2 regions of the Psychromicrobium ferritrahens genome follow, and region 1 is predicted to be linked to the other one. Evidence: riboswitches for the same ligand, from Rfam matches in the RefSeq annotation. Region 1 holds a riboswitch; the other holds the start of a gene.
The links. Region 1 has a riboswitch for cyclic di-AMP ahead of ABDK06_RS13395 (M23 family metallopeptidase). Riboswitches for the same ligand answer to the same signal wherever they lie in the genome.
Positions count from the first base shown of each region.

Region 1 (5,897 bases):
TCGAAGAGGCCGTGACGGCCTGCGACAAGTTCTGAATCTTCAGGGTGGAGGTATTGCTGTCACGCTCGACATCGGTCGGCTGTGCCGCGTTGGCCGCGATCCCCGTGGTCAGCACCAGACCGGATGCTGCCGCAATAACCGCAGCTTGACGACCGACCCCACCGGCGTTGTCGCTGACGGCTTTGGCAATAACTGCTATCGAGCTGGTCTTAGCGACCTCTGCTCGGTGCCGTGCGATCCCTTCACGATTGCTCATGGGTCTCTCTTTCAATTCCTCTTGGCTACGATGCGATGTGTTTGCGTTCATGACACGGAGGTTTTTGTCTGCGAGCCTCCGCGCCCGCTTCTCAAGTGATTAGGGCATGGTGTAGAAAACAGCGGAGCCCACAGCGGTCACCGAGGTGAGCTGAGTTCCGTCGGAGGGGTTCAAAGCACCGATCTCCATACCGTTTCCAACGTAGATTGCCACATGGGAGCCACCGTTCTGAACGACCAGGTCGCCCGGCTTAGGTGTGGAAGTCTGGACCATCACGCCCCACTGATTAGTGCGCGGGATCGAGATGCCGGCCTGGGCATAAGCCCACTGCACGAAGCCTGAGCAGTCCCAACCGGTCACCGGGCTGGTTCCACCGAAAACATAAGCGTGTCCGATGCCGGAGTAAGCAACTGCGGCGACGCCGGAGAGCTTTCCGGATCCTACGGTAGCTTTATCGGGCGATGCGACCTTGGCGGGAGCGGCGGCCGGCGCCTTGGCCTGGCTCTGCTCAACCTGCTGCGAGGCCGGCTTCACGTCCTGAGCCTGCGCATCCACCTGGGTGAGCTCAAGGCTTGAGGCGGTTGCGGGCTGCTGGAACTTGAGAGTGAGATTCTTGGCTGCTGAAACAACCTGAGCGACGTCGGAAGTCGTCCGACTGGATGCTGCGTCCTGAGCTGCGGTGCCATCGGTGTTCGCGGCCAAAGCCGGGATTCCGAAGCTCGTCACAAGCCCAGTGGCCACGGCAACAACAGCTGCCTGACGACCAAAGCTGCCAGCATTTGAAGAAACCGCTTTTGAAATTTCACTCAGGCGATTGCTACTGACAGTGGCCGCGCGGTGGCGACCGATAGATGCCTTTGAAGACACTTTTAACCTCTCCCAAAGCCTGCGAGGTAAGCTGTCGGATTCGGATGGGAGTCACCCGGCCGCATTGACTCATCAGATTGACCGATGAACTTCTGCGGCTTCACCCCAAGGACTTCATTGAAGAAGCCCGCATGTGGTTCCCCCGTCTCTGCCAGACGAATGTTGCGAACGGATCTCGAGGTAATGGCAGAGTTAGGCTATCTACCCGAGAGCGCCAACTTCCTACAAAATTTGGCGCAAAAACAACGGTACATGAGGTTCGGGGGAATGTCACATTCTGATCACGGAAAAGTTATATTTCGGAAACAGCCGTGACAATCCGGTAATTAATCCACTCCGGAGTCTTGCTCTGACCGGCAGTTTTATTCGCGATCAGGCCCTGAAATCAGCAGTGTAAAGATTGTGAAAATTATTTAGAGCCAGCCCATTGGATCAACTGTTTTGTCATTGACCATCACCTCGAAGTGCACGTGACATCCGGTAGAAGCACCGGTGGTTCCACTCAGCGCCACGAGTTCTCCGCGACTCACCTTCTGCCCCACCTTCACCACGAGAGAACTGTTGTGGTTATAGGACGTCGATAAACCATTTCCATGATCGATCACCACCCGGTTGCCACCGCCTCCGCTGTGCCAACCGGCGAAAGTCACAGTGCCACCAGCAGCTGCGAAAACATCGGTGCCGCAGGCTATCGCGAAGTCCTGTCCGGTATGCAGTTCACCCATCGCCCCGGTCAGCGGATTGACTCGATAGCCGAAAGGTGAGGTGGGCACGAGCTTGGTCAAAGGAGCCGCCAGGCTTCCCTTGGCGGCGGCGGGGGTGACCTTTGCCGCCGAGACGCTCAGCGCCTCATGCAATTTGCTGTCCGGATCCAGGCTCCCGGTCGAGCCTGGGCGGCTGAAGCTCAATTCAGCAGTGGCATCCGCGGAAACCGCTGCGGAACTGCCTGCGCTGCTCTGGGCGGCGGCTGGGGCGAACGTCGCTGCGGTACCGGGCACCAGAACCGCCAAGGAGAGCGACGCCGCAGCGAGCACCAAGCCGCTGCGCTGCGCGATCTTGGGGGATCTGAGTGCCGTGGCTTTGCGAACGTCCGTGCTGAGCGCGGCGCTGCGGCGGCCACGAGTCGGAACGGGCGCCGACGGCATCGGAAGGATCTCGGGGCTCAGCTCGACGCGCTGACGAGCGCGGCGAGCGGCGTCTCGCGGCCTGCTCTGAAGTTCGATTGAGGGCGCTGCGAGGGCTTCTCGAGCAGCACTACGCCTGCCGTGCTGTTGTGGTGCTGAAACGCTCAAAGAGCCAGTTTCCTCTCTTGAATCACTTGCGAGGTTAGCTGTCGGATTCGGATCTAGAGAGCGATCCGGCCTTCGGTCTTTCGTTGCTTACGCTTGCTTTGACCGAAGACTTCACCCCAAGACCGGTTATTCAACCGGCCGGTAATGGTTCCCCCGTCCTTGCCTGAACTGCTTATTCTCCGCAACCAGAGGCAAGGCTCAGTGCTGGTTGGGATAACGCCAAAAGATTACGGCGACGAAACTAAATCATACGTCATCGAGCAGTTTGATAACAATTCGTTATACGGCTCAGTCAATGGAGACAAAGACATGCACGGCGACTTCGGGCGGCAGCTCCAAGGCACCCTCCACACCGGGCACTCGAACCGAGATGTACTCCCCGACCTGCTCGAGTGAAATCCTCGCACCAGGTTTCAGCCCGGCCTCGTCGAGCTGACCGAGCAATTCCGGATCGACCTGGATCCGCTCCGAAAGCCTGCCAATGGTGACCTTGGAATCCGGAGTGTACTTCTCCATCGCAGAGACCATATTCACCACCCCGTCGGTGAACTCCCGCGCCTTGTGCCCGCCGAAGGACTCCAGCCCCGGAATCGGATTGCCATACGGTGAATCCTCCGGATGCCCCAATAGCTCGAACAATTTGGCTTCGACCTGTTCGCTCATCACGTGCTCCCAGCGGCAAGCCTCTTCGTGCACATAGGCCCAGTCCAACTTGATCACGTCGGAGAGCAAGCGCTCGGCGAGCCGATGTTTGCGCATCACGCTGGTGGCTCGTTCACGACCCAGCTCAGTGAGTTCGAGGTGCCGATCACCGGAGACGATGACCAGACCATCTCGCTCCATTCGCGCGATGGTCTGCGATACGGTAGGCCCGGAATGATGCAATCGCTCAGCGATCCTCGCGCGAAGAGGCACAATGAGCTCTTCCTCAAGCTCCAGAATCGCCTTGAGATACATCTCTGTAGTGTCGACTAAATCAGCAGTCACCTGAATAACACCCCTTGCATCGCCGCCATACGCTCAAAACCTATATCTAACTTATCCTGCCTGCTGAGTCGCAGAAAATCCTCAGCGCTCAAGCTGATGGCAGAATAAAGACAGCCACCTGTCCAAGACCGAACCTGCCCCTCACGCTGGGGCATCTTCGAACCTGTGCTTTTTGGGAGATCCACGTGACCGACGCCCCCGCATTCCTCCGCATTCCGGCCGATCTGCTGCCTCAGGACGGCCGCTTCGGTGCCGGTCCGTCAAAAACCCGACCGGCACAGCTGGAAGCTCTGCAAGCCGCCGAACGAACCATTCTGGGCACCTCACACCGTCAGGCCCCGGTGAAGAACCTGGTGGGTGATATCCGCTCCGGACTGGCTGAATTCTTCAAAGCCCCCGAAGGATACGAAGTGGTCCTCGGGGTGGGCGGCTCTACGGCGTTCTGGGACGTCGCGACGTTCGGCCTGGTGGAAAGAAAAGCCCAGCACTTGAGTTTCGGCGAATTCGGCTCCAAGTTCGCAGCGGCCACCGATAAAGCGCCATTCCTCGAGGCCTCCTCGATCATCACCTCGGCCCCAGGCAGCCGCCCCAGCCCGGTGGCGGAGCCCGGCGTCGACGTCTACGCATGGCCACATAATGAGACCTCAACCGGCGTGGCTGCGAGCGTGCAACGCGTCACTGGCGGCGATCAAGGCTCGCTCACCCTGATCGACGCCACCTCAGCGGCTGGCGGGCTCGCCGTGGAGATCGCCGAAAGCGATGTCTACTACTTCGCGCCGCAGAAGAATTTCGCTTCAGACGGCGGGCTCTGGCTCGGGCTATTCTCCCCCGCTGCTCTGGAGCGAGCCGCACGGATCAACGCAAGCGAACGCTGGATCCCCGATTTCCTGAACCTGCAGACCGCAATCGATAACTCCCGGCTGAACCAGACTTACAACACGCCTTCACTTACCACTCTGGTGACTCTCAATGAGCAGGTGCGCTGGCTCAACGGGCAGGGCGGTCTGGACTTCGCGACCGCTCGCACCGCGGACTCCGCGCAACGGATCTACTCATGGGCAGAGGCTTCGGCGGTGGCCAGTCCTTTTGTCAGCGATCCGGCAGACCGTTCGCGGGTGATCGCGACCATTGACTTCGCAGATTCGATCGATGCGACGGCTCTCGCGAAAACCCTGCGCGCCAACGGCGTCGTGGACGTCGAGCCCTACCGGAAACTCGGCAGGAACCAACTCCGGATTGCCACCTTCGTGGCCATCGAGCCGGAGGACGTGACTGCCCTGACTCGGTGCATCGACTATGTGATCGAGAACTCCTGAACCTCAGCTCTTTGAATTAAAGGCTGTGGCCGAGCCGCTGAGAGCGACTCGGCCACAGCCTCGCGAAATATTCAGCTGGCAGCTATTCAGTTAGCGGAACCCTCCGTTTTCGGAGCATCCGTTTCCTGCTGAGCTTCATCAAATTCGGCGTGATCCTCGACAGGCTCGACATCGTCGAATTCGGGGGCAGAGCCCTCAGGAAGAACCGGCTCAGCCTCTGCGGCCTGGACCGCGGAGTCCGCAGGCTGGGGCTTCTCCGCAGCAGCCGCTTCGTCTTCCGGACGGACCCGTTCCGACCAGGGCAGCCATTCCGGGGCGAGCACCGAGTCATCGGTGGGCAGCAAGCCAACTTCACTGACCGTCACGATCTTGGTTCGTGGTGCTCGGGTGACCACGGCGAACCACTGCCAGCCCCGGTAACCATCTTTGGTGCATTCAAAAAGATGCGTCGCCACTCGCTCACCTTCGCTGCGCACGGCAAGGTGAGAGCCGAGCTGATCCGGCTTGGCGATCGAGAGGATTTCCTGCTTCGCCACCTCAACGGCGGCAGCCAGCACAGCGTCCGGTTTAGCTGTGCGCCACACCGGAACCCCGAAACGATGGGCGGCCTTTGCGACCACCTTGGTCTCGGCGGTCTCAGGCATCGAGATCATTGGCGACGGCGCGCAGCACCGCAGCCACCTTAGAGCCGCTGGTTTTATCCGGATACTTGCCCTTTTGCAGGCCGTTGGCGGTGTGCTCGAGCAGCTTGATCAGGTCCTCGACGATCACAGCCATGTCTCCGGCCGGTTTGCGAGCCGCCTTGGCCACCGAGGGCGGTGCATCCAGAATGCGAACGCTTAGCGCCTGGGCACCCTTTTTACCATCGGCTACCCCGAACTCCATCCGGGTGCCGACTTTGATATCGCTCACCCCTGCGGGCAGCGCATTGGCGTGCAGGAAAACCTCCTGCCCGTCGTCAGACGCCAGGAACCCGAAGCCTTTTTCGTTGTCGAACCACTTCACCTTGCCGGTGGGCACGTTACTTACCTCTTCATACTCAATAGTTTGTCCTTAATAGGTTAGCTGCTTTACCCGCTGTTAACGTTAAGCGCATGACACAGACCCAGCCCGAGCCATCAGCGATCTGGTGGCGACTGCTCAACCTAGTAGCCCTCTTGCTCGCTGTACTCGGCTTCG
Region 1 covers NZ_JBDLLW010000003.1:298,622-304,518, forward strand. The annotation lists gene ABDK06_RS13385 (NlpC/P60 family protein) at 1-256, opposite strand, end outside; gene ABDK06_RS13390 (C40 family peptidase) at 356-982, opposite strand; cyclic di-AMP (ydaO/yuaA leader) riboswitch at 1,126-1,300, opposite strand; gene ABDK06_RS13395 (M23 family metallopeptidase) at 1,537-2,415, opposite strand; cyclic di-AMP (ydaO/yuaA leader) riboswitch at 2,423-2,596, opposite strand; gene ABDK06_RS13400 (metal-dependent transcriptional regulator) at 2,704-3,402, opposite strand; gene serC (phosphoserine transaminase) at 3,588-4,718, shown strand; gene ABDK06_RS13410 (DUF3027 domain-containing protein) at 4,805-5,362, opposite strand; gene ABDK06_RS13415 (cold-shock protein) at 5,355-5,738, opposite strand; gene ABDK06_RS13420 (hypothetical protein) at 5,813-5,897, shown strand, end outside.

Region 2 (5,897 bases), on a different contig from region 1:
TTGGTGACCCTATTGGCCTATGAGGCCACTCGCGACGTCCGGGTTGAAGACGTGAACATCGAGACGCCAGTCACTTCGACCGTGGGCACGGGCTTGGTCAAGCCGACCCCGCTCGTGGTGCCGATTCTGCGCGCCGGCCTCGGCATGCTCGAGGGGATGACCCGGCTACTGCCCACCGCAGAGGTCGGATTCCTCGGTATGGCGCGCAATGAGGAGACTCTTGAGGCGATCACCTATGCCGAACGGCTGCCCGACGACCTCACCGGGCGTCAGGTCTACGTGCTGGATCCGATGCTCGCCACCGGCGGGACTCTGAAAGAAGCCATTAAGTTCCTCTTCGACCGCGGCGCGATGGACATCACCTGCATCTGCCTGCTCGGTGCACCGGAAGGCATCGAGGCCCTCCGCGAGCAGCACGAAGGCGCGAATGTCACCATCGTGCTGGCCTCGGTCGACGAAGGCCTCAATGAAAAGTCTTATATCGTTCCCGGCCTGGGTGATGCGGGTGACCGGCTCTACGGCGTCGTCGGCTGAACCGCTGCCCCCGCACGAATCGAAGGACGCCGGGAACGCCGAGATCTCCACTCTGGCGGCTCCCGGACACGCCCTGCGCTACGGCGGCGCTGAGGACGTCGAAGCCTGCGTCGCACTCTGGCGGGAAGCGATTCTGCGTCGAGACGGAGCCACCGCGGACCCGGCTGGCCTGGAGCTGCAGATCGACCGGCTGCGGGAGAACTTCAGGCTCCCCGGTGGCATTCTGCTGTTAGCCGAGGACTCGGCTGGTCAGAGCGGGTTTGCGCTGCTGATCCCGCAAGCCGATGGCCCCAGTGGCTATCTCTCGCTGCTCGCCGTCGCACCCCGGGCACAAGGCCGGGGGATCGCTCAAAGCCTGCTGTCCAGCTTCACGCAGGCCCGGCGCGCGGCCGGAGATCGTTGGCTCGTGCTGAGGGTTTTGGAGGATAACCGGGCCGCCCAGCAACTCTACCGAAAGCTGGGCTGGTTTCCCTTCGGACCGCTTGAGCCGCACGAAGTCACCGGGAAGCCCTTCCAGTGGTACAAACTTTTGCTTAGCTGAGCGCCCTCCTTCAAAGGACTGAGGGTTGTATATCGGGAGGCGCAGTCGAGAGGGCGTGGGCTAGGCTCTAGGAATGGACCAATTTCAGCCCCCGAGCAACCCTCAGTTGCCCCCACAGCAACCCAATCCGCAGCAACCCAATCCGCAGCAGCCGGGTCAGGCTCCGCAGTACGGCCAGAATCAACCGCCGCAGTTCGGCCAGCCACCAGCGCCGCAGTTCGGCCAAAATCAACCGCCGCAGTACGGTCAGAACCAGCCATCTCAGTACCCGCAGGCCCAGTACGGCCAAGCGCCCTATGGGCAGCAGTTCCAGGCCTACCCGAGCGGCCCCATGGGGTACTCTCAGCTTCCTCCGGTGGAGAAGCCTGCGACCTTGAAGAACGCCGTGATTCTGATGTTCGTCGGAGCAGCGCTGGCTCTTTTAGGCGGCATCTTCTCGCTGTTCCAGATCGATCGAGTGCTCGATTTAGCGCTCTCCCAGGCCAATACTTCTGAACTCAGCGGGAGCAGCTACGAGTCTGCGAAGTCGATAGCTCAAGCGGCTGCTTATGGTACCGCGATCTTCAGCTTGGTGATCAGTACAGCACTGTGGATCTGGATGGCGCTGGTGAACAACGCAGGCAAGTCCTGGGCGCGCGTCGTCGCCACGGTTTTTGCCGGTATCGGAATCATCGGCGGGATCTATTCGCTGATTTCCGGTCTGGTGAGCAAGATGATGTTCTGGGATAACCTGATCTTCGGCATTCTGACGCTGCTGGTCTCGATTGCGGCTTTGGTGCTGATCTGGCTCAAGCCCTCGACCGAGTACTACAAATTCAAGAGCCAGAAGGTTCTCTACTGAAGCTCAGTACCACCCGGTGGCCTGGGAATGTCCCCAGGCGCCGCAGGGTGAACCGTAGCGTTCTTTGATGTAACCCAGTCCCCAGCTGATCTGGGTTTTGTAATTGGTGCGGTAATCGGCGCCCGTGCTCGCCATCTTCTCCGCGGGCAGCGACTGTGCAATGCCATAGGCCAGGCTCGAGGGGTTTTCCGCTGTGGTCTGCCAGCTGGATTCTTTGGTCCACAGTGGCAGTAGGCAACTCATCTGGTCCTGCCCCCAGCCGAAGCCAGCCAGTTTAGCGGCCGCGAAGGTCTGGGCTGCTTGTGGGTCATTGATCTTTTTGATGTCGGCTGCCGTCGCGTCAGCATCGGGCGTGCCGGATGCGAGCTTTGAGCTTGCACTCACCCGGCTGAAAACCACCTCGGCGTCGGAAGCGGCGGAAACGGTCTGCGTGTGTGAATTCTGGGCCGCCGGCACCGGAGCGGAGATGCTCGTGCTCTGCTGAGAGGCACTGACGCCCGCTACCAGAACGCCTGCTACCGCGACTGCTGCGACCTGCTGAACCGGGAGCTTCGGAGTGGCGTCCCAGAGCAGGCTGAGATTGGACTTCTCAGCTGCGCGACGCCGTCCGGCGGCTTTGCCTCGGCGGGATCTCGGGGACCCCTCTTGGGGTGCTGCCACATGGCGTGCACGATGAGTGCGTGACTGATGGGCGCGTTGAGCCACTGGCTTGCCTCTCTTTTGCCTGCGAGGTGAGCTGTCGGATTCGGCTGAGAAAGCCGGCCCTGCGCTGCAGGGCTTCACCCCAAGGCCATCTGAAGATGACCGAAAGTGGTTCCCCCGTCTCTGCCAGAATTGCTGTTATCCGTCCGGAGTGGCAGAGCTCGGCGTCTCTCCGAAAAGGTGCGCGGCTTATGCTGCGCACCTCTCAACGATACCTGAGCCACCTGGATAAGTCACATTTAGGTAACGGAGTGCAGAATCTCTAATTTACTTAGCAAAGGTAATGACTTATGCTAAGTATTGTGAATTCAGCTCAAAAGTCGCCTTCTCTCGCGGTGCAGCTTCGAATGGCCGTGATGCGCACTTCACGGCGGCTGCGCGCCGAAGCGACCAGCGAGAGCGTCACCCCGGGGCAGTTCACCGTGCTGGCGATCTTGAGCGACGGTCGGCAAACTCTCCGGCAGCTCGCTGATCGGGAACATGTGCAGGCGCCCTCAATGACCCGGATGATCAATGCCCTGGAGAGCGGCGGTTTGGTCACCAGACAGTCGGATCCCAGCGACGGCCGCCAGATCCTGGTCGAACTGACTGACGCAGGCCGGGAGGTGCTTCGGGATACCCGGCAGCGCCGTACCGAATGGCTTGAGCGGCGACTGGCCGGGCTGAGTGCCGAGGAACGCAAAGTGCTGCGTGAAGCAGCCGCGATACTGCAGAAAATGAGCGCGAAATAATTGTTTAGTGCACTGAAGGTCTTCAACTACCGGCTCTGGGTCTCCGGGGCACTGGTCTCCAATATTGGCACTTGGATGCAAAGAGTGGCCCAGGACTGGCTAGTTCTGACCATTCTGACGAACCAATCGGGAACCGCGGTGGGGATCGTGACCGGTCTGCAATTCCTTCCCATCTTGCTGCTCGGCCCTTGGGCGGGACTGCTGGGAGACCGTTATTCCAAACGCAAGATCCTCCTGATCACGCAATCCTGCATGGGCTTCTGTGCTTTGATCCTGGGGCTCTTGGTGGTCACCAACACCGTTCAACTCTGGCATGTCTACCTGCTCGCACTGCTGCTCGGCGTGGGAAGCGCCATTGACGCCCCCTCGAGGCAGGCCTTCGTCTCCGAGGTGGTCGAATCGGATGACGTGCCCAACGCGGTGGCGCTCAATGCGACCTCATTCAATTTGGCCAGGTTGGCCGGGCCGGGACTCGCCGGGCTGCTGATCGCTTGGATCGGAACCGGGCCGGCGTTCTTGATCAACGCGGCGAGCTTTGCCGCCGTGATCATTTCCCTTGCCAAGATGCGGGTGACGGAACTGCACCCCGCCGCCCGCACGCCGCGGGGGAAGGGGCAGATCCGGGAGGGACTGCACTATATCCGGCAGCGCCCCGATCTGATGATGATCATGGTGCTGGTGAGCCTGGTGGCAACCCTGACCATGAATTTCCAGATCACCAATGCCATGATGGCCACCTCGGTCTTCGGCCTCGGGCCGGGAGAGTACGGGCTGCTCGGCACCGTGATGGCGGTCGGCACGCTCTCCGCCGCGTTGCTGGCGGCGCGTCGCCAGGGCGTGCGGATGGCCTATGTGGTGGGCGGCGCCCTCGCCACTGGAGTGTTCACCATACTGGCGTCGTTCGCCCCGAATTACTGGGTCTTTGCGATCGCCCTGGTTCCAATCGGCCTTTCCTCGATGACCTTCCTGAATGTCTGTAACACCACCATTCAGCTGACCACCGATCCGGCGATGCGCGGTCGGGTGCTAGCTGTCTATATGGCGGTGATGCAGGGCGGTACGCCGATTGGCGCCCCGCTGGTCGGCTGGATCGGCACGCTCTTCGGCCCGCGCTGGTCACTCATCGTTGGCGGGCTGGCCGCTCTGCTGGCCGGAGCGATAGCGCTCTCCGTGCTCAATAAGCGCAATCACACCACGCTGCGCAGCCAGGTCGGTTCGCTATTGCCCCATCGCGTCAAGGCCTGATTTCCGCAGCGACGGTGCGGTCGCTGGTTCAGTGGCCGCGGGGAAGATCGACCATGAACTCAGTGTCTCCAGGTTCGGATTTCAAAGTGATCTTCCCGCCGTGAGCCTGCACGATGGCGTGCACGATGGAAAGTCCCAGTCCGGTGGTTCCATCGTGGCCGGAGCGAGCCACATCGACCCGGGAGAAGCGATCAAAGATATCGGACTGGAAGTCCTTCGGAATGCCTGGACCGTTGTCTCGTACACCGAGCCGCAGCATTCCCCCCTCCACATTGCGCAAGCTGGTGGTCACCACAGTGCCGGCATCGGTGTGCTTGGCGGCATTGGACAGCAAGTTGAGCAGCACCTGACGGATCGCCCCGGCGTCGGCCTTGATGATGAAGGGGTCGCTGGGCAGGTCAAGCTGCCAGCGATGATCGCCGAGGGCGACCTTCATATCGTTCACGGTCTCCAGCACCAGCTGAGTCATCTCGGTATCGGCCAGCTCGAGCGGTTTGCCTTCATCGAGCCGGGCCAGGGTGAGCAGATCTTCCACCATGGCACCCATCCGCTTGGACTGCGACTCCACCCGGGAGAGCGATTTTTCTCCCGATTGGCTCAGGTTCTCGGTCATCCGGAGCATCTCGGTATAGCCACGGATCGCGGTCAACGGGGTGCGCAATTCGTGGCTGGCATCGGCGACGAATTGCCGGACTTTGGTCTCGCTGCGCTGCCTGGCCTGCAGCGCCTGGGAGACATTGTCCAGCATCCTGTTCAGAGCCAGGCCCACCGCGCCCACTTCAGTATTGGGGTTCGCCGCGGAGGTGGGGACTCGCTCCGCGAGGTTGACTTCACCCTCGTCGAGCGGTAGCTGGGAGACTTTGGTGGCCACTGCCGAAAGCTGATTGAGCGGCGTCATCGCCCGTCGGATGATCACGGTGCCCACCATGCCCATGGCGATCAACCCCGAGGCCGAAACCAGAATGATGGTGGAAATTAAGGTAGCTAAGGTGTCATTGAGGTCGTTAAGCGGCAGCCCAGTGATCAGGGAAGTGCCGTTCGACAACGGAATTGAGACCAGCCTGTAGTCGCCTTCATCGAAATGCGCATCGTAGAACCGGCCATCCGAAGGGATTGAGGTGATCGTCTTTTTGTCTTTTGCACTGAACGGCTGGAGACCATCAGGCTGACCGGTCCGTGAATCAGAGACAAATCCGCCAGTGGCCTCCGCATTCTGCGGGACAGTGGCGATGAGTGTACCGATAGCGATGCCGCGCACTGTGGCATATGACTGACCATTGAGATTTGTTTGCACCGAAAAGGT
Region 2 covers NZ_JBDLLW010000001.1:1,585,936-1,591,832, reverse strand. The annotation lists gene upp (uracil phosphoribosyltransferase) at 1-534, shown strand, start outside; gene ABDK06_RS07315 (GNAT family N-acetyltransferase) at 506-1,075, shown strand; gene ABDK06_RS07310 (hypothetical protein) at 1,149-1,916, shown strand; gene ABDK06_RS07305 (aggregation-promoting factor C-terminal-like domain-containing protein) at 1,920-2,576, opposite strand; cyclic di-AMP (ydaO/yuaA leader) riboswitch at 2,625-2,765, opposite strand; gene ABDK06_RS07300 (MarR family winged helix-turn-helix transcriptional regulator) at 2,921-3,349, shown strand; gene ABDK06_RS07295 (MFS transporter) at 3,350-4,594, shown strand; gene ABDK06_RS07290 (sensor histidine kinase) at 4,623-5,897, opposite strand, start outside.
Region 2: another riboswitch for cyclic di-AMP. It lies ahead of ABDK06_RS07305 (aggregation-promoting factor C-terminal-like domain-containing protein); the one in region 1 lies ahead of ABDK06_RS13395 (M23 family metallopeptidase).